3 regions of the Cupriavidus sp. SIMBA_020 genome follow, and region 3 is predicted to be linked to each of the others. Evidence: predicted binding sites of a transcription regulator. Region 3 holds the regulator's gene; each other region holds the start of a gene.
The links. The regulator FNR, encoded in region 3, switches genes on or off when oxygen is low (the NO sensors DNR and NnrR bind a similar motif). The targets are predictions, from matches to a motif close to TTGATNNNNATCAA.

Region 1: a site for FNR is predicted at 5,803-5,816, ahead of SB751_RS01995 (universal stress protein). Genes of this name have one in related genera too.
Region 2: a site for FNR is predicted at 2,551-2,564, ahead of SB751_RS08175 (DUF2892 domain-containing protein). Genes of this name have one in related genera too.

Annotation. Positions count from the first base shown of each region.
Region 1 is NZ_JAWRWU010000001.1:434,445-441,609, reverse strand. It holds gene SB751_RS02015 (MBL fold metallo-hydrolase RNA specificity domain-containing protein) at 1-896, shown strand, start outside; gene SB751_RS02010 (universal stress protein) at 912-1,367, opposite strand; gene SB751_RS02005 (heavy metal translocating P-type ATPase) at 1,493-3,766, opposite strand; gene SB751_RS02000 (helix-turn-helix domain-containing protein) at 3,910-4,689, opposite strand; gene SB751_RS01995 (universal stress protein) at 4,887-5,735, opposite strand; gene SB751_RS01990 (response regulator) at 5,853-6,497, opposite strand; gene SB751_RS01985 (PAS domain-containing sensor histidine kinase) at 6,502-7,165, opposite strand, start outside.
Region 2 is NZ_JAWRWU010000003.1:269,627-276,791, reverse strand. It holds gene SB751_RS08185 (ABC transporter permease) at 1-742, shown strand, start outside; gene SB751_RS08180 (efflux RND transporter periplasmic adaptor subunit) at 749-1,936, shown strand; gene SB751_RS08175 (DUF2892 domain-containing protein) at 2,197-2,409, opposite strand; gene SB751_RS08170 (bifunctional acetate--CoA ligase family protein/GNAT family N-acetyltransferase) at 2,700-5,420, shown strand; gene SB751_RS08165 (hypothetical protein) at 5,417-6,133, shown strand; gene SB751_RS08160 (hypothetical protein) at 6,159-6,647, shown strand; gene phaZ (polyhydroxyalkanoate depolymerase) at 6,889-7,165, opposite strand, start outside.
Region 3 is NZ_JAWRWU010000004.1:259,550-266,714, forward strand. It holds gene ccoG (cytochrome c oxidase accessory protein CcoG) at 1-637, shown strand, start outside; gene SB751_RS10390 (hypothetical protein) at 678-905, shown strand; gene SB751_RS10395 (hypothetical protein) at 902-1,147, shown strand; gene fnr (fumarate/nitrate reduction transcriptional regulator Fnr) at 1,176-1,901, opposite strand; gene SB751_RS10405 (sulfite exporter TauE/SafE family protein) at 1,986-2,744, shown strand; gene scpB (SMC-Scp complex subunit ScpB) at 3,381-4,304, shown strand; gene rluB (23S rRNA pseudouridine(2605) synthase RluB) at 4,333-6,282, shown strand; gene rimP (ribosome maturation factor RimP) at 6,622-7,110, shown strand; gene nusA (transcription termination factor NusA) at 7,107-7,165, shown strand, end outside.

The sequences.
Region 1 (7,165 bases), on a different contig from region 3:
AGTTCCACCGGGCGGGGCACATCATCGGCGCGGCGATCGTGACGCTGTATGTGGAGGGCCAGCGGATTGTGTTCTCGGGCGACCTCGGCCGCCAGCATGACGTGGTCATGCGCCCGCCGGAAACCATTGCCCGGGCGGATTACCTGCTGGTGGAGTCCACCTATGGCGACCGGCTCCACCCTGCGACAGACCCCGTGGACGCCCTGGGCGAGATCATCGATGCCACGATCGGCCGGGGAGGGAGCCTCATCGTGCCGGTGTTCGCGGTAGGCCGGGCCCAGTCCATCCTCTATTGCCTCTACCGCCTGCGGCAGCAGGGGCGCCTGCCTGACGTGCCGATCTACCTCAACAGCCCCATGGCGATCGATGCCACGCAGATCTTTTCGCTGCATCCGGAGGAACTGCATATTCCGCGCGAGGCGTGTGCGGCGGCGTGTGCGATGGCGACTCCCGTGCAGACCATGGAGGAGTCGATCGCGTTGAATCACGTTGGCAATCCGAAGATCATCCTCGCGGGCAGCGGAATGGCGACTGGCGGGCGGGTTGTCCACCATCTGGAGACCTACGGGCAGGATGCACGCAGCACGATCCTGCTGTCGGGATTTCAGGCCGCCGGCACGCGTGGCGCGGCACTGGCCGCCGGCCGGCGCACGCTACGCATGCACGGGCAGGACATTACCGTGTGCGCTTCGGTGGCGCAGATCCAGCACTTGTCGGCGCATGCCGATGCAGATGAACTGATGGTCTGGCTGCGGGGCTTCAGTACGCCGCCCCGGCGTGCCTTCGTCGTGCATGGCGAGCCGGAGGCCAGCGATGCACTGCGCCAGCGGATCGAACGCGAACTGCAGTGGCATGTCACGATGCCCGAGTATCGGGCGTCGTACCCGCTGGCGTGAATCTGCGGCGCCCGTTCAGGCGTCCCGTTCGCTGCGTACCAGCAGCACGGGCTTGTTCGTCTTGGCAATGACGCCTTCGGACACGCTTCCCATGATGATCCGCCTGACGCCCCGGCGGCCGTGCGTGCCCATCACGATCAGGTCTGCGGGCCACGTGTCCGCTTGCGCCACGATCGTCGACGAGATCTGCCCGGGTGACACCGGCCGTTCGATCACTGCGGTGGTGCAGCGCACGCCCGCATCCCGGAGCCGTGCCGCCACGCGGCTCAGCGTCTGCTGCCCGACGCTGAAGAGGTCGCGCAGGATATCGTCCGGGTTGATATGGCTGCCCTCGAAGAAGAGTTCGCTATCGTCCACGACGAAGATCGCCTTGACTTCGGCGTTCATGGTCTTGGCGACAAGAATAGCCTGCGAGATCGCAAGGTCGGAGGATGGGCCGCCGTCGACGGCGAGCAAGATGCGTTCGTACATGGAGAATCCCCTGGTAGCCGTTGGAGCGCTGCATGGGGCGTCGCCGCGTGGCATGACGCCTTGCATCCAGCATAGGCGGGGCGATTGCCGGGGCTTTGCGCCAAGTCAAGGCTGCCGGTGCGATCTCATCCTGGTGCCTCGCCCAGCACGTGAAACAGCTCGTTCTCCTGCGAATAGTGCAGGCGCAGGATGGCCTCCAGGCCGTAGAGCAGTCGCTGCACCTCGCGGATCTCGCTGCTGTCGGGGCCGGAGGGGAGCATCTCCCGCACGATCAGGTCGAGCTGGCGGGCGGTGCGAAAGATCTCTCGATGCACGGCACTCAACGCCGCCAGCGGATCCTCGCCGCCCAGCCGCCGCGCGATGCCGGGATAGAGGTTCCAGTCGTCATCGCGCTCGTGGGGGAGGATGTTCTCGGCCAGAAGCTGCACCACGGCCGCCAGCTCGGATTTCATTTTGCCGGGATCAAGCTGCGGAAGGGTTGCCGCCAGGGTCCGGATCTGGTCGAGGTACTGGCCGAGCTCCACATGCTCGTGCTGGAGCCTGGCCACCTCCGTAGCAGGCAGGGAATTCGTCGACTTTGCGGGCGACAGGCGCAGCGCGCGCAGTGCATTGAGGATGACGGCGACATCGATCACCTCCTGCAAAACCGCGCCGGAGAACGGGGGAAGATATCCGGCCAGCGCCACCAGCATGCCGAGGAACGATAACGACATGCCGACCATGACGCTCTGCCAGGCGATGCGGCGAGTGCCTCGGGCGATGGTGACGGCGTCGACCAGGCGGTCGAAGCGGTCGACGAGCAGGACAACATCCGCAGCCTGCACGGTGGAGGCGGCGCCTCGCGCACCCATGGCCACCCCGACGTCGGCGGCAGCCAGGGCCGGGGCGTCATTGGTGCCGTCTCCAATCATGATCACGGTTCCCGACGCCCGCGCGCGCTTGATCTTGTCCAGCTTGTCCGCCGGAGACTGCTCGGCAAAGACCTCCGTGATGCCCAGGATCTCGCCGACGGACTGCGCCATGTCGATCTGGTCGCCGGTGAGCATGGCCTGACGCTGAATGCCCAGCTCCCGGAGCATGCGCAGCGCGCGGGGTGCCTCCAGGCGGATACCATCCAGAAACTGCAGGAGGCCGGCAAGGCGGCCATCGATGCTGAGGAACACGGTAGAGGCGCCTTCCGGGCGCATGCGCTTCAGGGACGCGCCTGCCCAGGACGGAAGGTCGCCTGTGCCGAGCACATACTGCATGGCGCCCAGCTTGATATCCAGGCCGCCGACCATGGCTTGTACCCCGGATCCTGGCACTTCTCGCACGTTCGCGGGGGGCGCCAGCTGCAATCCCCGCTCGCGCGCCGCCACGGCAATTGCGTCGGAGATAACGTGCGTGGAGGCACAGGCGACGGACCCGGCAAGGCGGAGGATCTCGTCCGACTGGAACGAGGGGGCGCAATCGACGGCAGCGAGGTGGGCGCGCCCGCTGGTCAGGGTGCCGGTCTTGTCGAAGAACAGGGTGTTCGCGACGGCCAGACGCTCGAGCGCGCCGCCGCCCTTGACAAGCACCCCCCTTTTGGCACAACGGGACATCCCCGAAACGATCGCAGTGGGTACCGCCAGGATCAGGGGGCACGGCGTTGCAACCACGAGTACAGCGAGACTCCGCAGCGGATCGCCGGTCCAGATCCAGCCCGCGGCCGCCAGCAGCACCGCGACGGCCATGAAGGCCACGGCGTAGCGGTCCGCGAGCCGCGCCCCAGGGCTGCGCTCCTTCTGGGCGGCTTCCACCATCCGGACGATGCCTGCGAAGGTGCTGTGTTCAGCGGTGGCACCGGCGATCATTTCGACGGCCGCGCCCGAGTTCAGCACGCCGCTGCTGACTGCCTCGCCCGCCGCCCGTTTCCGGATTGCGGCCTCGCCGGTCAGGGTGGACTCGTCAAGGTCGGCCGGCTGGCTGAGCGTGCCGTCGACCGGGACGATTTCACCATGCCTGACCATCAACTGGTCGCCAACGCGTACGTCAGCGAGGTCGATGTCCTGCCACTGCTGCCCGTCGAACCGGTGCGCGCGCTTCGGCGCGTGGGCGAGCAGTGCGGTGATCTCCCGTTGCGCGCGCGCTTGCGCGTACGACTCCAGCATGCGCCCGCTGGCCAGCATGAGCGTAATGACGGACGCAATCAGCGATTCGCCGAACCAGAGTGCGAAGCCAATGGAGAGGAGGGCGAGCAGATCGACCCCGGCCTGCCGTCGCAACAGCGATCTTGTGCAGTCGACGAGCAAGGCGAGGACATTCGGGGCAATGCCGCCGATCCAGATCCAGCGAGCGAGGTTCGCATCGCCGAACTGGCTGGCCGCCCAGCCGCCAAGGAGAGTCAGTGCTGAGATGACCAGTAACAGCAGATTCATGAAGTTGGCTTTTCGCCATGTGCGAGTGGGATGGCGCCTGGCGCCGGCACTCGCCATGGCGCTGCAATCAGTGTAGGTGCTGAGGTGACGAATGCGGCTGCTGAGAATCATTCGCGATCCGCTCCCTCCGTCCCGGCGGTCATCTAGATCTGCGCCAACGCCTCCGGGTCGAAGATCTCGATCTGTTTGCCGTCGACCCGCATCAGCCCTTCGCGCTGGAATCGGGAGAAGGTCCGGCTGACGGTCTCGAGCTTGATGCCGAGGTAGCTGCCAATTTCCTCACGCGTCATGCGCAGCGTGAACGACCGCGCCGCGTACCCCCGCTCAAGCAGGCGCCGCGAGAAATCGACCAGGAATGACGCAACGCGTCGTTCAGCGGTCATGCCGGAAAGCAGGACCATTTGCCTGGAACTACGCACGATTTCACGGCTGAGGGTCTGGTTGAGGTGGTGCTGCACGCTGCGCACGTCGTGACAGAGCGATTCCAGCGAGGCAAAGGGGATGATGCAGACCGCACTGTCTTCCAGCGCGATGGCATCGCAATCGTATTGCCCGCTGCCGATGGCGCCCAGTCCAAGCGTTTCGCCTGGCAGGATGAAATCGCTGACATGTTCCAGGCCATCTTCGTGGCCGGCAACGGTCTTGAACGATCCCGAGCGCAGGGTGTACAAGCTGTGGAACTTGTCGCCGACGCGGAAGAGATAATCGCCGCGATGGATCATGCGCCATTGACTGACAACCCTTTCGAGGCGGGGCAGTTCATCTTCGCCCAGGCACGACGCAAAACAGAGCGCCCGGAGACTGCAAAGCGAACAGTTCGCATTCATCTGCCTTGGCGCTTCGCCGAGGCGCGCATAAGCCGCCAATAGGTCGTCCGCGCCTGGCGAATGCGATGCTTCCAACACCTGAGTGGATCCGTACATGATTGCTTCCTCCTGTTGAGGCTGCAGTGGGCGCGGACTTGAGTCCTGCGCCGGCGGTCGCATCAGACGTGAGCCGTTGGATTGAGTATTGACGAGCGCGAGGTCGAGCGAAATCAGCAACGGCTGAGACCAGCGTCAGGAATGAGTCGGTTTCTGTCAGGGTAACCTGACATGGCGGGGATGAAGTGCCGGGATATCTAGCAGGCGAAGAGCGTGGGAATCGGCGATTTGCTCAGCAGCGTGTCGGCGACGCTGCCCAGGACGTTATCGCGCATGACGCGGCGCCCGTATTCCCCACAGACGAGGAGGTCGGCCTTGCGGCGCGCAGTCAATTCCAGCAGGGCGTCGCCCACACTGCCGGATTGATGGACGGTCATTTCCGTCAGCGTCGCTTTCACGCCATGGCGGGAAAGCCAGCTCATCGCGTAGCTTGGCGGCGCGGCACCTGGGTGGCGCCCCAGGCCGTCAGGCGGGCAGGGTACGAGGTTCACGCGGCGGGCGAGCCGGAGGAAGGGTAGGGCGCTCCGCAGCGCCCGTGCCGATTCGCGGGTGCCGCTCCACGCCACCATGGCCGATGCATACGGCCACGGGGCTGCGGCAATCTTGCCGCCGGCGGGGAGCACCAGCACCGGCGGGCCCGTGCCCACGATCGTCAATTCAATGAACCGCCGTGTGGCAGAGGCGCCGACCTCCCCTGGCGCCGGCTGGCCCACGATGATGAGATCTGCCAGCCGGCCTTCACAATGCATGGCATCGATAGGCGTGCCTTCCCCGACGCGCCAGTCCACCGCCACGGGCAGGTGCTCCGTGGCGGTGTCAAAGGCCAGTCTGGCCGCATCACAGTTGGCCGAGAGGTCGGCTGCGATGCCGCTCCGCACGTGTTTGCCATTGTGGTGGTGATCGGTCCCGGCCGGGGCGTCGGCATTCTGCGAAAGCAGGCCGATCAACGTGGCATGGAATGCCGTAGCGATCGCCACCGCATGCGAGAGCCTGGCCGCGGATTGTGGGGATGCGTCCACATGGATGATGATGGCCGAGATGTCCATCCAGGCTCCTTGGCAAAGGGTCGAGCACGGGGATGGCTTCACTCTAAGTGAGTGCGGAAGGTCGACGTTGCGATACATCAACGTCGAATGGCTTTCCCATCCTTTGACGCCAGGGGGCTAGATTTCTGAGTCGTCGGGGAAGAGGTTGGCCTGGATGGCGTAACGCACCAGTGCCGCGTCGCTGCGCAGCTGCAACTTCTCGAGCAGGCGCATCTTGTAGGTACTGACGGTTTTCGCACTCACGGAGAGGGCCTCGGCGATCTCGGTCAGGGACTCCCCGTTCACGATGCGGCGGAAGACTTCGAGCTCCCGGTCCGACAGGCCGGTATGGGGGGCGTCGGGGCGCTCCTGCAGGCCGAGGGCGAGTTTCTCCGCCATTTCCGGGCTGACGTAGGTGCCGCCACCGGCAACCTTCCGGAGCGCGTCAATGAGGTCGGTCGCCGCACTGTCCTTGGTCAGGTAGCCGGCGGCGCCGGCGCGAAAGGCGCGGACGACGTACTGTTCCTCCGCATGCATGGTCAGCACGAGGATGCGCGTGGCGGGATGATCGGTACGCACCAGTCGCACCAGTTCCAGGCCGCTGCGGCCAGGCATGGAAAGATCGAGCAGGATGACATCCGGCGTAGTTTCCCTGACCACATGTGACACCTCCGATGCCTTGGAGGCCTCGCCAACGACCCCCACATCGGATTCCCGTTCGAGAATATGCCGCAAGCCGTTACGCACGACGGCATGATCGTCTGCAATCACCACACGTATCATGGCATTACCTCGTCTCGGCAAACCTGGTGGGAAACCGCAGGGAAAGTTCGAAGCCCCGGCCCGGGGTATTGGCAAGAGACAAGGTGCCGCCAAGCAGGCGTGCGCGCTCCCGAATACCGAGTAATCCAAACGAGCGACGGGCAGGGTCCTTGATCTCGCCGTCCCAGCCGTCGCCATCGTCTCGCACAGACAGGACATGGTCGTCGTCGGCCTGATGCAGGTCGATCCACACGCGGCTCGCGTTGGCATGATGGACGACGTTGTTCAGGGCTTCCTGAACGATCCTGAACACCGCGGTCGCTGCCTGATCGGACACCTCGACATGATCCGGCACATGGGTGTCGACGGAAATGGCGTAACGATGGCTGAAATCCTTTCCCAGCCAGTCGAGTGCCGCAGTCAGGCCCAGTTCATCCAGGAGGGCTGGCCGAAGGTCTGCCGAAATCTGTCGGACGGCGGCAATGGCGGCATCGAGCCCGGCGTGCATGGCGGCGGCCTGACTGCAACTGCCGGTGGAGGCGCCCTCCCTGCGCAGATCGTTCTCCAGCATGACGAGGTCCATTTTCAGGGCGCTCAAACGCTGGCCGATGTCGTCATGCAGTTCCCTGGCCACCCGCCGTTTCTCCTCCTCCCGGGTGGAGAGGATGCTGTCAGAGAGGGCCTGCAGT
Region 2 (7,165 bases), on a different contig from region 3:
GAATGCGGATGGACTTGTCATCTCGGCGAGGCTGGCAGCGACCTTGCACCTGCACGTTGGCGATCGGGTGGAGGTAACGTTGATGGAAGGGCGGCGCAACACCTTCAGCCTGCCCGTGACGGCCACCGTTGACGATCTGCTTGGCCTTGGCGCCTATGTGGACCGGCTCGCGTTGTCGCGGTACCTCGGCGAGAGTCCCGCCATCAGTGGCGTCCATTTGCGCATCGACACGCAGATGGCGGAGTCGTTGTACAGCAGGCTCAAGCGGCTGCCGGCGATCAGCTCCGTCATTGTGCGCCGAGCGGTGTTGGAGTCGATCGGCAATACGCTCGATCGCACCTTCGTCATTTCGAGCCTGGTCCTGGCGGGCTTCGCCTCGGTCATCGTCGCTGGCGTGGTCTATAACAATATCCGCATTGCGCTCTCAGAGCGTGGCAATGAATTGGCAAGCCTGCGCGTCCTGGGCTTCTCCCTTCGCGAGGTGGCAACCATTCTGATCGGCGAACAGGCGCTGCTGACGGCTGCGGCATTGCCCCTCGGCATCGCCGTAGGCTATGGTCTCTGCGCACTGCTGGTGCCAGTATTCGACCGTGATGCCTTCCGGATTCCTCTTGTGCTGGAGCGGGTCACGCTTGTCTTTGCCATGGTGCCCGCCGCGTGCGCCGCGCTCGTGGCGGGGCTCCTCGTCTTGCAACGCCTCAGGCACCTTGACCTGGTCGCGGTGCTGAAGACGCGGGAGTAGCACGCCATGCGCCTCTCGGGCGGCACCGCCGCCATCGTCCTTGCCGGAATCGGATTGATCGCTGGATCCGCCTATCTGCTGAAGCCCGCGCCGTTGGCGGTCGACACCGTTCAAGCCATACGCGGTGCGCTCGAGATCACGATCAGCGAGGAGGGCGAAACCCGAAGCAAAGAGCGCTTTGTCGTTACGGCGCCGGTCAGCGGCAGACTGATGCGCATCGGGCTGCGCGAAGGGGACCTTGTCGAAGCCGGACAGGTCATCGCCGAACTGGCGCCATTGCCGCTGAGCGCGCAGGAGCAGGAAGAGGTCCGGGCACGAGTGGCCGCGGCGCGGGCGATGCACCGCGAAGCGCTGGAGCGGGTCCGGCACGCTGCCGAGGATTACGCGCAAGCACAACGCGAGCGGCAGCGGATCGAGCGTCTGGTGCGCGAGCGCTTCCTGTCGCCACAAGCGGGCGAGCAGGCCGCCAACCTTGGCATCACCGCGGGAAACGAGCTGGCGGCGGCGCAGGCACGGGCCAGCGCGGCGCAAGAGGAGGTCCGGGTGGCCGAGGCCGGCATGGTCGCCTTGCGTGCGCTCAAGGGCGAGTCCCCCCCCTTGGTTGCGGTGACGGCGCCAGTCGCCGGGGCGGTGCTGGAACTGCCCGAACGCAGCGAGCGTATCGTGAGTGCAGGCACGGCGTTGCTAACGGTCGGCGACACGCACGACCTGGAGGTTGTGGCGGAGTTGCTGTCTACTGAAGCCGTGAAGGTGCAAACCGCGATGCCGGTGCATATTGACGGCTGGGGCGGCGACGCGCAGATCCGTGGCATCGTGCGGCTTGTCGCGCCGCATGCCTTCACCAAGATCTCGGTCCTTGGTATCGAGGAAAAGCGGACCCATGTGATGATCGACCTGATCGAGCCCCCTGCGCAGCTTGGCGATGGCTTTCGCGTGATCGCGAGGATCCGCCTTTGGCGAGCAGACGATGTGCTCAAGATCCCGATCAGTGCGGTCTTTCGATGTGACACGGCGCGCTGGTGCGTGTTCGCAATCGTAAATGGTCGCGCGGTACGGCAAGAAGTTCGCGTTGGCCACAGGAATGCCGAGGAAGTCGAATTGCTCGACCCACTGCCAGAGGGCCTTCAGATGGTTCGATATCCGTCGAACAGCCTGGCGGACGGCCAGCGTGTGACCAGACGAAAGGCTCAATAATTGGGCAGGTCCCGCCCCAAAAGGAAGCCGTTGCAGTCACCACATGTGACGTGGAGCCTCGGTCGCCTTGATGGCCTATTGAGGGCATCAAGTAGCGTCGATATTTGACTTTGGTCCCTGCTGATCACGGACCAACCCAGGCGCAACCTGACTAGACCGGATGTCGACCACCGTTGACCGGCAACTCTGCGCGGGGCCACTTGCATTTGGAGGAATTCGAGTGAAACGGTGTTCACCGTGACCCCACGGGGAGGCAATCATCAAGGCCTTCGCAGATTCTTCGGCACATTGCGTGGACAAGTGCTCAGATTGAACAACCGGTAGAGCGGGCAATATCCAACGGCACCGGTCAAGAGCGGCACTAGCCCAATCCATCCCCAAGGGCCGATCAGGCTGGTGGCTGCCGCCCCGACGAGCCCGATGCCAACAGCCATGCGCAGCACGCGGTCCGCGCCACCTTCGTTACGTTCCATGATGGCACCTTCCCTTTCCTTCAGACACAAGGTGGCAACTGCTCAACCCGTATAGAGGGATATTGCTCATGAGGATCTCCCTGCTGTATGGCTCGCCGAAGCACGAGCGACTTCATATTGGCAACGACGACGGCGTTGCCATTGCGCTAGATCAAGCCCGCCCCACTGTGCATTTCTATATTGGGGAGGTGTGCAATGACGTGCTCTTTGGAGCCCCTGTTGGATGACCGCCTGTGGGCCTATGGCCATGCATGCGCCGTCGCTGTTCCCTGGCCAGGAGAGGCCTCCCGATGACCGTGCGCAATCTCAAGCATATGTTCCGCGCCACATCCGTGGCAGTGATCGGAGCGTCCACCCGTCCTCAGCGAGTGGGTAGCACCGTGCTGGCCGACCTGATGACGGCGGGCTTCAAGGGAAACATCTACCCGGTCAATCCCAAATACGCCGCAGTCGCCGGCCTGCATTGCTATGCGGCAGTGGAGGAACTGCCCGCATGCCCCGATCTCGCCGTCATCTGCACACCGCCGGCAACGATACCGGCCATCATCGCGGAGCTCGGCCGGCGGGGCTGTCGTGCCGCAGTGGTTCTGAGCGCCGGCATGTCCAGGCCAGACGCCGAAACTGGGATCACCCACCAACAGGCCATGCTGGAAGCAGCCCGCCCGTGGCTGCTGCGCATACTAGGACCCAACTGCGTTGGTCTGATTGTGCCAAAAATTGGCCTCAACGCCAGCTTCGCCCATGCCATGGCGTTGCCCGGCAAGCTCGCGTTCGCTACACAGTCTGGAGCGCTGGCCACGGCAGTCCTTGACTGGTCACTTTCGCGCGGCATCGGCTTCTCACATTTCATATCGCTTGGAGACAGCGCTGACGTCGATGTCGCAGACGTGCTGGACTATCTTGCCAGCGAGGCCGATACCCATGCCGTCCTGCTGTACGTGGAGGGCGTCCGCGACGGCAGAAAGTTCATGTCCGCGGCACGCGCTGCCGCGCGCAACAAGCCCGTACTCATCGTCAAGGCGGGACGTACACCGGAATCCGCCAAGGCCGCTGCCTCCCACACAGGTGCACTGGCCGGCGCCGACGACGTGTACGATGCAGCGATCCGTCGTGCCGGCCTGCTGCGCGTCGATACGACCGAAGATCTCTTTGATGCCGTCGAAACCCTTGCCCGCGCACGGCCACTCTATGGCGAGCAGCTAGCCATCGTGACCAATGGCGGAGGCGCCGGCGTGATGGCGACTGATGCGCTGCTGCGCGGCGGCGGCGCACTGGCGGGGCTGCCGGCAGGAACCATGGCGCGGCTCGACGCCGCCCTCCCGTCGACATGGTCGCACGGTAATCCTGTCGACATCGTGGGCGACGCGCCGGTAGCGCGCTATGTGGACGTCGTGCGCGCCCTTGCGGAGGCGCCAGGCATTGACGCCCTACTGTTACTGCACGCGCCGACCGCTATCGTCCGCAGCGCTGAGATCGCGGAGGCGATCGTCGAGGTCGCGCGCAGCCAGCCGGTTCCGCTCTTCACGAGCTGGCTTGGCGGCGACGCTGTCAGTGCGGCCCGCCGCCTCTGCCGCGATGCGGGCATCCCCACCTATGACACCCCCGAACAAGCCATAAAGGGGTTCCTGCAGGTCACCACGTACCGTCGCAATCAGGCACTGCTGATGCAGACGCCACCGTCCGTCAGCCCGGATATCGCGCCCGACAACCGGGCCGCCCGGCGCATTATCGATACTGCTCGGCAAGAAGGCCGCACGCTGCTGCATGCGCACGAGGCCAAGGGGGTGCTTGCCGCGTACGGCATCCCGGTCGTCGAGACGCGTACTGCGCCAGACGCCGAATCGGCAATCCTCGCCGCACGGGACCTTGGCTTTCCTGTTGCGCTGAAGATCGTTTCACCCGATATCTCACACAAGTCCGATGCGGGCGGCGTGGCGCTCGACCTGCGTTCGGATGAACAGGTTCTGGCGGTCGCACTCGCGATGGTGAAGACGGTGCGGGAGCGCGCACCGCTCGCCCGGATCGAGGGGTTCTCGGTCCAGCGCATGGTGACGAGCCGGACGGCGTTCGAACTCATCCTCGGCGCCGCCAACGATTCGGTGTTCGGTCCTGTGATGCTCTTTGGCCACGGCGGTACAGCCGTGGAGCGCATTCGGGACTGCGCTGTGGCCTTGCCTCCGTTGAATCCCTTGCTCGCGGCTGAACTCGTGTCGCGCACGCGCATCTCGCACCTGTTGAGCGGGTACCGTAATGTGCCCCCGGTCGACATCGACGCCGTGATTGGCGCGATACAGGCCGTATCGCAGCTCGTCTGTGACGTGGAAGACATCATCGAACTGGACATCAATCCGCTCGTGGCGGCCCACGACGGGGTGATCGCACTCGACGCCCGCATCGCGTTACGTGGGAGCGAGGTGGGACCGCGTTGCCGGCTTGCGATCCTGCCTTATCCGGCGACACAGGAGCGCCCTGCCCTCTGGCAAGGTGAAGCGCTCACGCTGCGCCCGGTGCGGCCGGACGACGAACCTGCGTATCGCGTCTTTTTTCAGGCACTGGCACCGTCCGACGTGCACTCCCGCTATCTGTGCATGTTCAGGCAGCCCGAGCATAGCCAGCTAGCGCGCATGACCCAGATCGACTATGCGCGGGAGATGTGCTTTGTCGCCGTCCGGCAAGGCATGCAGGACGGCGACAAAAGCGAATTCATTCTCGGCGAATGCCGTGCGGTGGCAGATCCCGACAACCAGCGTGCGGAGTTTGCCATCTCGGTGCGTTCCGACGTAAAGGGGAAGGGACTTGGCACCCTGTTGTTACACACACTGCTCGACTACTGCCGCGCGCAAGGTACGGCCGAACTGTACGGCGTTACCGAAGCCACCAACGCCCCGATGCTCGCACTGGCCCGGCGGTTCGACTTCGAGTTGACCGCTACGCCAGACGGCATCCATATGCGTCGCGCCCTGGCCGGGGTGGCCCCGGCTATACCGACTGCTTTACCGGAGGTAACTTGACCATGAAACCCCATGAAGGCTTGCTTGCCGCATTCCTGGCCATCCTGCTCATGGCACCGTCTGCCCTGGCGCTGGCACAGCGCCCTGACACGCAGGGGCCCGCCCAGGTGCCAACCATGCGCGGCGCGGACCTGCTGACCCCAGCGGAGATTGCCGACTTCTGCGCGCGCATGGAGCACGCGCAAACGCCCGACGCGCGCCGTATGGAGACCCGCCGATTAAGGGGACTGATGCGGATGCGTGCCACGGAGCGCGGTGTGCGCCTCTCTCCCGGCGATGGCACAGGGCGCCCGGGCATGGGCAACACGGCCTGTATGGCCCGCCCAGGCCAGACGGACGCGGTTGCCGCAATCGGGCTCGCGGATGCCGGCGTCGCAGCACCGCACGAGCAACTGCGGGACGGCATTGCCTACCTGAGCGGCGGCATCGGCGCCGATGAGGCCTCCGCGATGCGCCTTGCCGCGTCCCGCTACAGTCTGCGCCTGACGTTCACGGGCCGCCACGGTGAATTCCTGTCGGACGTCGCGACAGAGATCTTCCGCGAGGGCGGCAATCAGGTGTTCTCGGTCACCTCCGAGGGTCCATTCCTGTTTGTCCGCCTGCCACCGGGGACGTATCGCGTCGTCACCAAGGCCGACGGCGTCGAACACACCGACAGGGTTACCGTGCCTGCCCGGGGCGGCGTGTCACGCACTGTGACATGGACCTCCTGACCTTAACCAATGCGGAGATACGTCGATGACTCGATTATCCAGCAGGCCGTTGCGTGGCGCGGCCCTCTTGGCCCTCGGGGCGGTCTGGCTCGCCGCCATGGCAGCGCCCTTGGTCGCCGGGGCGGCCGAAGTTCGCTCGCAGAATGGCATCAGCTATATGAGCGGCGGAATCGGACGCGAGGACGTGGACAGCATGCGCGCGCAGGCCGGGCGCTTCAACGTCCGCCTCAGCCTGATCAGCGCGTCGACCGGCGAGTCGCTTTCCGATGTCCTTGTCCTCGTGTCCAACAGCGATGGCAAGCGACTGTTGCGCGTCGTGACTGAAGGACCGCTTCTCTATGTTCGCCTTGATGCCGGCGCGTATGTCGTGACCGCCGAGTACCAGGGCCAGCAGCGGGTCGTCCAAGTGACGGCCGGACCGACGCCGCTAGACTTCGTGATCCGGATGCCCGTGAACACGCTGGAGGACGACTGGCTCTATTGTGAGACGCGCTGCCCGCGTCGCGAACGCTGACACAAGCGTGACAATGACGGGCGCCTTGGATATCGCCACCGGGTTGTGCAACGGGTTGTGCAACGGGTTGTGCGAACGGGCGCAAGCCCCGTCCTTGGGGGGGCGCTCGCTGACGCCCCGGGACAATACGTGCTCGAACCGTAGACGTGGCGCAACCCGACCGGACGAGCCATTTCCCGGGGATGACGTGACCGTGCGACCTGTCCGGCGAGGTCAAGTCAATTTTTCAGCCGCAATGACATCAGGACCTGCCATCCGCAGAATGGCGGGCGGGGCTTGCCGTACCCCTTCCGCAAGCGGGCGCGGGCGCGCGCCATGCGACCATTCTCCGTTGCAGTAAGGGATAGACACGGACGAGCCAGGGCTTGCCACTGAACAACCCATAGTGATCACAGTCAGCAACGGTAATCTGTTCGTGGAATGCCGGCGGCAGATTTCTGCACAGGGTATGCGCAGCGTGGGTCTGTCCTGCCCCTGTGATGGTGTCTTCGGCGCCTTCCACGGTCAGCAGGTGGGTG
Region 3 (7,165 bases):
CATCTGTGTGCAGGTCTGCCCGACCGGGATCGACATCCGCGACGGATTGCAATACGAGTGCATCGGTTGCGGAGCTTGCATCGACGCCTGTAACCAGGTCATGGACAAGATGGCCTATCCGCGCGGCCTGATCCGCTACACCTCCGAGAACGCAATGCGCAAGAGCCTGTCGGCGGTGGCGGCGCGCAGGCGGCTGTTCCGCACGCGGACGATCATCTACGCGGTGATCTGGTCGGTGCTGGTGGGGGGCTTTATCGGGTCGCTGGCGATGCGCGCGCCGCTCAAGGTCGATGTCATTCGCGATCGTGGTGCCCTGGGCCGCGAGGTCGAAGGTCGATGGATCGAGAACGTGTACCGGCTGCAACTGATCAATACCACCGAGGCTCCGATGCGCGTCCGGGTGCAGGCGACGAGCGCGGCGCTGCAAGGGCTGACCATCGAGTACGACAAGTCGGCGGAAACACTGGCGCCCACGTCGAACCGCTTGTTGCCCGTGCGTATCCGTATCCCTATCGACGACGCGCCAGAGGGTACGCACAAGATCCGCATCACGGTCACGGGGGAGGGCGTGGACGATGCGCGGGAACGCGCGCAGATCCAGGAAGCGACCAGCTTCATCGTGCCGCGCGGCCTGTAGTGCGGGTCATCCAGGAAACTATCGACGCAAGGAGTAGGCAATGACAGCGCAACAAATCAAGCCGTGGTGGAAGGAACCGTGGCCGTGGTTGTTGATGAGTGGCCCGCTGCTGGCGATGATCGGCTGTGGCGTGACGATCTGGCTCGCCAATACCCACGCCGACGTGCCGGTGCGCAATGCTGCGCGGCATGGGCTGGTGGTGGAAAAGCTGGATGGGTCCGCCGCACGCGCCGACGCCCATGTCAATGACACGGCGAGGCGGCCATGAGACTGCGCTGGCTGATGTGGGTGATGTGGCCAGCGTTTCTGATCGGCGGCGTGGCCACGGCAACGGTGTTCTCGATTGTGGATCCCAGTGACCTGAACTTCTTCGGTCATCCGGTCGACGCGTCGCGCGAAGCGATCTACACCGTGGGATTCCTGTTGGCGTGGCTGTTCTGCGCCTTGTCGAGCGGCTTGACGCTCTACACCATGCCGACGCCGCTCAGCGATACCGATGAACTCGAGTAGCCCGCGCACCACCGCCGGCAAGGTGGCCTCAGCAGGATCGGTTGTAGATCTGCTTGATGCCGGCCATGTCGATGAGCTTGACGTGGCGCTGGCGGATCTGGATCAGGCCCGCCTCGGCAAAACGGGAGAACAGGCGGCTGACGGTCTCCAGTTTCAGGCCCAGATAGCTGCCGATCTCCTCGCGGCTCATGCGCAGCACGAACTCGCTAGACGAGTAGCCACGCGCCGACAGGCGCTCGGAAAGATTGACGAGGAACGCGGCGAGCCGCTCCTCGGCGCGCATCGAGCCCAGTGTCATCAGCATGACCTGGTCCTGCGAGATTTCCTTGCTCATCAAGCGCAGGAACTGGGTTTGCAGCGAGGGCAGGTCACCCGACAGCGCCTGCAGCTCGCTGAAGCGTACGACGCAGACTTCGGCGTCCTCGAGGGCCGTGGCATCGGAGGCATGCTGCATTTCGCCAAGGCCATCCAGGCCGACGATCTCGCCGGGCAGATGGAAGCCGGTGATCTGCGAGCGGCCATCCTCGAGCGTCACGTGCGTCTTGAGCGTGCCGAAGCGCACGGCATAGACGGCGGTAAGCGGATCGCCCATGCGATACAGCGTTTCGCCCTTGTGCACGCGCACGCGTTCCTGCACGAGCGTGTCCATCTTCAGGAGGTCCTGCTGCGACATGCCTACCGGCAGACAAAGCTGACCCATCCCGCACGTGGAGCAGCGGGGCGAGATCTCGGTGACGGGAATGGAGGTAAGCAATTGAGGGCTCTTGGTGATGCGCATTGCAGCAGGGGCGCGACAAGTCAATTTTACCGCGTGAAGTGACGCGGAAGCGAGGGACCGTTGCCATTTGGTGTGCTTTTCAGTGTTTTTATCGTTGCGTTGTTTGGTGGCGTCCACTGTGCCGCAATGTGCGGCGGCATAGCGATGGCCGCCGAGCAGCGCGCGGCAGTGCGCGTGCCAGTGACGATCCATCGCTCGCCGCGCGGCTGGCTTGTCGAACTACTGGCGATGCACGCCGGGCGCCTGACCACCTACGCATTGTTGGGGGCCGTCATGGGTGCCGTAGGCGCCACCGTATGGAAGCAGGACTATCTGCCCGTGCAGCGATGGCTCTATGGCGCAGGCGGGGCGATGCTGGTGACGTCGGGCTTTTGGCTGTTGCGTGGGCGCAGCATGCGCGCGGCGCGCCTGGAGGCGCTCGCGGTGCGCGTGGCCCAGGGGGTAGTGGGTCGCATGGGCGCGCTCGGTATCAGGCTGCCCGCCGGCCTCGCCCGACATACGCCGCTCATGAGGCGCTTCGGCTTGGGGCTCGCCTGGGGAATCGTGCCGTGCGGGATGGTCTATGGGGCACTCGCGATGGCGCTGCTGGCCGGCAATGCGGTGTCCGGCGCGCTGGTGCTGTTCGCCTTCGGGCTGGGAACGCTGCCAAACCTGCTGGCGATTTCGGGGCTTTCGGGGTATGTGCGCCATTTGTCGCGCCGGCCGGTGGTCCGGGCCGTGGCGGGGGTGCTGATCATCGGCTTCGGCATGGTGGGCGTGGCGCGGGCGGTCTGGCTGCCGGAGACCCTGGCGGCGCATGGGTTTTGCGTGGTGTTCTGAGGCAATTCCGAGCGGGGGGCAGCCCATCCGGGTTCGTGCCATTTGCCACGCCGGGCAGCGGGCGGGTTGCGGACGGGGCCGGGAATGCCATACAATCGCGAGAACCACGGTATCGCGCCATGTAATTCCCTGGCGTCGCCGGGCCGGCATCCCTGATCTGGGATGCGTGTCCATGGGTCCGAGGCAGCATTGGCTTGCCGGATCCGTCCCCACAGTTCATCCGGTTCAAAAGATCTGGTTTAAGAGGCCGGGCGGCCTTGTGGAGTGGTGGCGCAGGCGCAGGACGAAGCTTGTCCGGGCCGATATCCGTTTTTTCTTGCCGCCTTGGCAATCTGATTGTCCTGGCGAATGTCCGCTCCAAGGGGAAGGGTTCCGCCTGCGAGGGTAAAGGCGAGAGCGCGACGCAAGAGGTTCGACTCCCGGCGAAGCCAGCCGGATTCGGACGATCTCCTGCCGGAACGACCCGGCAAATCGATGCAAAAGAACGAAGTGCACCGCTTGGCTGCCTGGGCTGCGACAGGCTGCGAGTTGGCTGCGCAATGAGATGGCGGTGGCATCGGTACCGCTGTATCCGAAATCTCCAGTGCTCCGGGATTCGTCCGGGAGCAGGTGCAAAGACAGGCTGCACACAATCACATGAATACCCAAGAGGCGAAGATCGTCCTCGAGACCGCGCTGATTTGTGCGCAGGAGCCCCTGCGCGTCAACGATCTGCGCCGTCTTTTCGCCGACGATGTCGGCGCCGACACCATCCGCGTCCTGTTGGACGAATTGCGACAGGACTGGCAGCAACGCGGTGTGGAACTCGTGGCCCTGGCCAGCGGCTGGCGTTTCCAGAGCCGACCCGAGATGCGTGAGTTCCTCGACCGGCTCAACCCGGAAAAGCCGCCCAAGTATTCGCGCGCCGTGATGGAGACTCTTGCCATCATCGCCTATCGCCAGCCCGTAACGCGCGGCGATATCGAGGAAATCCGCGGCGTGACGGTCAGCACGGACGTGATCAAGAAGCTCGAGGATCGCAGCTGGATCGAGGTGATCGGCCACCGGGACGTGCCGGGGCGGCCCGCGCTCTACGCCACGACCAAGGCGTTTCTGGACGATCTGGGGCTGCGCACGCTGGATGAGCTGCCGCCGCTCGAGGATGCCCAGGCCCAGGTCCAGGCTGCCCTGCTGGACCAGCAGGCGATAGATTTTGAGGAAGTTGCCACGGCCAACCCGCCGGCTGGCGACGAAGAGGCCTTTGCCGAGCCCCAGTCCGTCGAGACCGCTACCGAGGTGGTGGAAGCGGAGGTCGTGGCCGCGGCGGAGGGCGACCATGGGGAGCCGGTGGAGACGGAAGCCCACGGCGCCAATACCGAACAGAACGACACGCCGCACCCGCAAGACAACAGCGTTGCGCAGTGGCCCGCCGATGGCGGCCAGGACGACGACGCGCCGCTGGCCCACGCCAACGGTTTCCACGTGGACACAGCTGCTTCCTCCCCGGAAGCGGCCGACGATTCGGTCCGGGACGGCAACGCGCCGCATCCTGCTGAGGACGACGAACGCGTGTCCAACTGAATAACACGCAACATCGATAGTGAATACTTTGTCTGATTCCGCTGAGCAAGACGTCCGGCAACCGGACGCGCCGGGCGATACCGGCGCTGCGCCCGACGCGGGCAATGGCACCGACGGCGCGCCGCGCCGCAAGGGCCTGCGCCGTGGCCTGCGCAATCTGGTGGCGTCGCGCCGCCAGTCCGCACAGGACCGCGAGGGTGGCCGTGCCGAGGGCGATGCCGCTACGCCGACGCAGGCCGACGCGCCGCCGCCCGCCGCCGCCGCACCGGCCGGCCGCGAGCCGCGTCCCCGTGGTCGCCGCAAGCCGGCAGCCGATCGCGATACCGGTGACGTCCGCGAACCGCGTGCCGAGGCGGGTGACGCCGACGGCCAGTCCGCGCAGCCGCACGGCGCCGGCGTGCGCAAGCGCCGCCAGCAGCCCCAGCGCAAGGCCGCGCTGGTCGATGGCGACAACAAGCCAGCAGCCCAGCAGCCCGGCCGGCGCGACAAGCGCGGTCAGGGTAGCCAAGGTGGCCAGGGTGGTCAGGGCCAGCGCAAGGGTCAGGCGGGTGCCGCAGGTGGCAAGCCTTCTGAGAAATCCGAGCACCGCCTTGGTGACAAGCCGGGCCGTGGCGCGAAGGGCGGCAAGCCGGCGGGCAAGCCTGCCGGCGGTGCCGAGGACGTCTTCAAGTTCGTGATCTCGGAACAATTCGATCAGGAAGAGATGGCGTTGCCGCGCACCAAGGCCAAGCCGGTGCGTGAACTGTCTGCCGACGATGATGCGCCCAAGCTGCACAAGGTGCTGGCCGAAGGCGGCCTCGGCTCGCGCCGCGAAATGGAACAGCTGATCCTCGAGGGTCGTGTCTCGGTGAACGGCCTGCCGGCCCACATCGGGCAGCGGATCCTGCCGACCGATCAGGTACGTGTGAACGGCAAGCTGATCCATCGCAAGGTGTCGTCCAAGCCGCCGCGCGTGCTGCTGTATCACAAGCCGTCAGGCGAAATCGTGAGCCAGAGCGATCCGGAAGGCCGTCCGACCGTGTTCGACAGCCTGCCGCGCATCAAGGCCGGCAAGTGGGTGGCGGTTGGCCGTCTCGACTTCAATACCGAAGGCCTGCTGATCTTCACGACCTCGGGCGACATCGCCAACCGGTTCATGCACCCGCGCTACGGCGTGGAGCGCGAATACGCGGTGCGCACGCTGGGCGAGCTGGCCGAGGCCGATCGCCAGGCGCTGCTGCACGGTATTCAGCTGGACGATGGCGAGGCGAACTTCCTGCGCATCGCCGATGGCGGTGGCGAAGGGGTGAACCAGTGGTATCACGTGGCGCTGACCGAAGGCCGCAACCGCGAGGTGCGCCGCATGTTCGAGGCCGTCGGCCTGACCGTGTCGCGCCTGATCCGTACGCGTTATGGCCAGTTCCTGCTGCCGCGCGGCCTCAAGCGTGGCCGCTGGCAGGAGCTGGACCCGACCGACGTGCGTGCGCTGATGGCCAATATCGGCCTGAAAGCCCCGGCGAAGGGCGAGCAGGGCGGCAAGGGCGCCACCAAGGTGGGCGGCCGCAAGGCACGCACCGAGGCGGCTATCGCGGGCATGCCGATGCACACCGGCATGGACGGTCTGCCGCGCTATGAGAAGGGTAGCGCGCGCGGTAACGGCGGTGCCGGCCGTGGTCAGCCGGATCCGATGCAGACCTCGATGGGCTACATCCCGACCGGCCCGGCGCCGCTGACGTCACACACCACCAAGTTCAGTGGTGGCGCGGCTGGTGGCCTGCGTGGCGGTGGTGCCGGTGGGCGCGGTGGCAATCGCGGCGGCCTCGGCGGCGGCGGTGGTTTGGGCGGTGGCGGCATGGGTGGCCAGCGCGGCCAGCAGCGTCGCGGCGGTGGCGAGGCCAACGGCAATGTGATGCCGAAGGCAACCAAGGGTGGCGGCAATGCCAGTGGCCCGCGTCGTCCGCGCGGTCGCGGCGGCAACCAGGGGGGCGGTCACCGCTAAGCCAGGCAGGCAGCATCCAGGCCGGGGCTCGCCCTGGCCTGGATGCTGCCCGCGGATCCCGTCAGGCTTTTGCCTTTTGGACATAATCCGCGTATAATCAAAGTCTATTCAAAAGTGTCATCCTTAGCGGGGATGGGCGAATGATGGGCATTGCGCCCATTTTTTTTTGGTTCGCCCGTTTTGTGCTTGTGGCCGCGACTGCGCCACGCCGGCGCCGGGGATGACGGGGCAGGCAAGGCAGCGGTTCGTTTCAGAACCTCGTTTCAGAACCTAGTTTCAGAACGGAAGTCGTTGTCCGGTGTCTGCCATGGTGTTGAAGGCCACTATTTCGGGAATACAGTGCATCTGGCAGATTTGATCGAAACCACCCTTAACGGCATGGGCTACGAGTTGGTTGAGCTTGAGCGTGCCCCGGCCGGACTGCTGCGTGTCTATATCGATCAGCCTGAAACCGGCATCGTCATTGAGGATTGCGAGAAGGTAAGCCGCCAGCTTACCCATGTGCTTACGGTCGAAAATGTCGACTACGAGCGCCTCGAGGTGTCCTCGCCCGGTCTGGACCGGCCGCTGAAGAAGCTGGCCGATTACGTCCGTTTTGCCGGCGTCGAGGCCAGGATCACGCTGCGCCTCCCGGTGAATGGCCAGAAGAATTTCGTCGGCATCATCCAGGCACCCACTGGCGATGCCGGAGCCGAGAAAATCGGCCTGGAATTCGAAGGACGCGACGGCCCGGCACTGCTGGAATTCGCCATATCCGACGTCGACAAGGCACGGCTCGTGCCAGTGATCGACTTCAAGGGAAATCAAAGAAAAGGGAACAAGCAATGAGCCGCGAAGTTCTGTTGCTCGTCGATGCGCTTGCGCGTGAAAAGAACGTCGACAA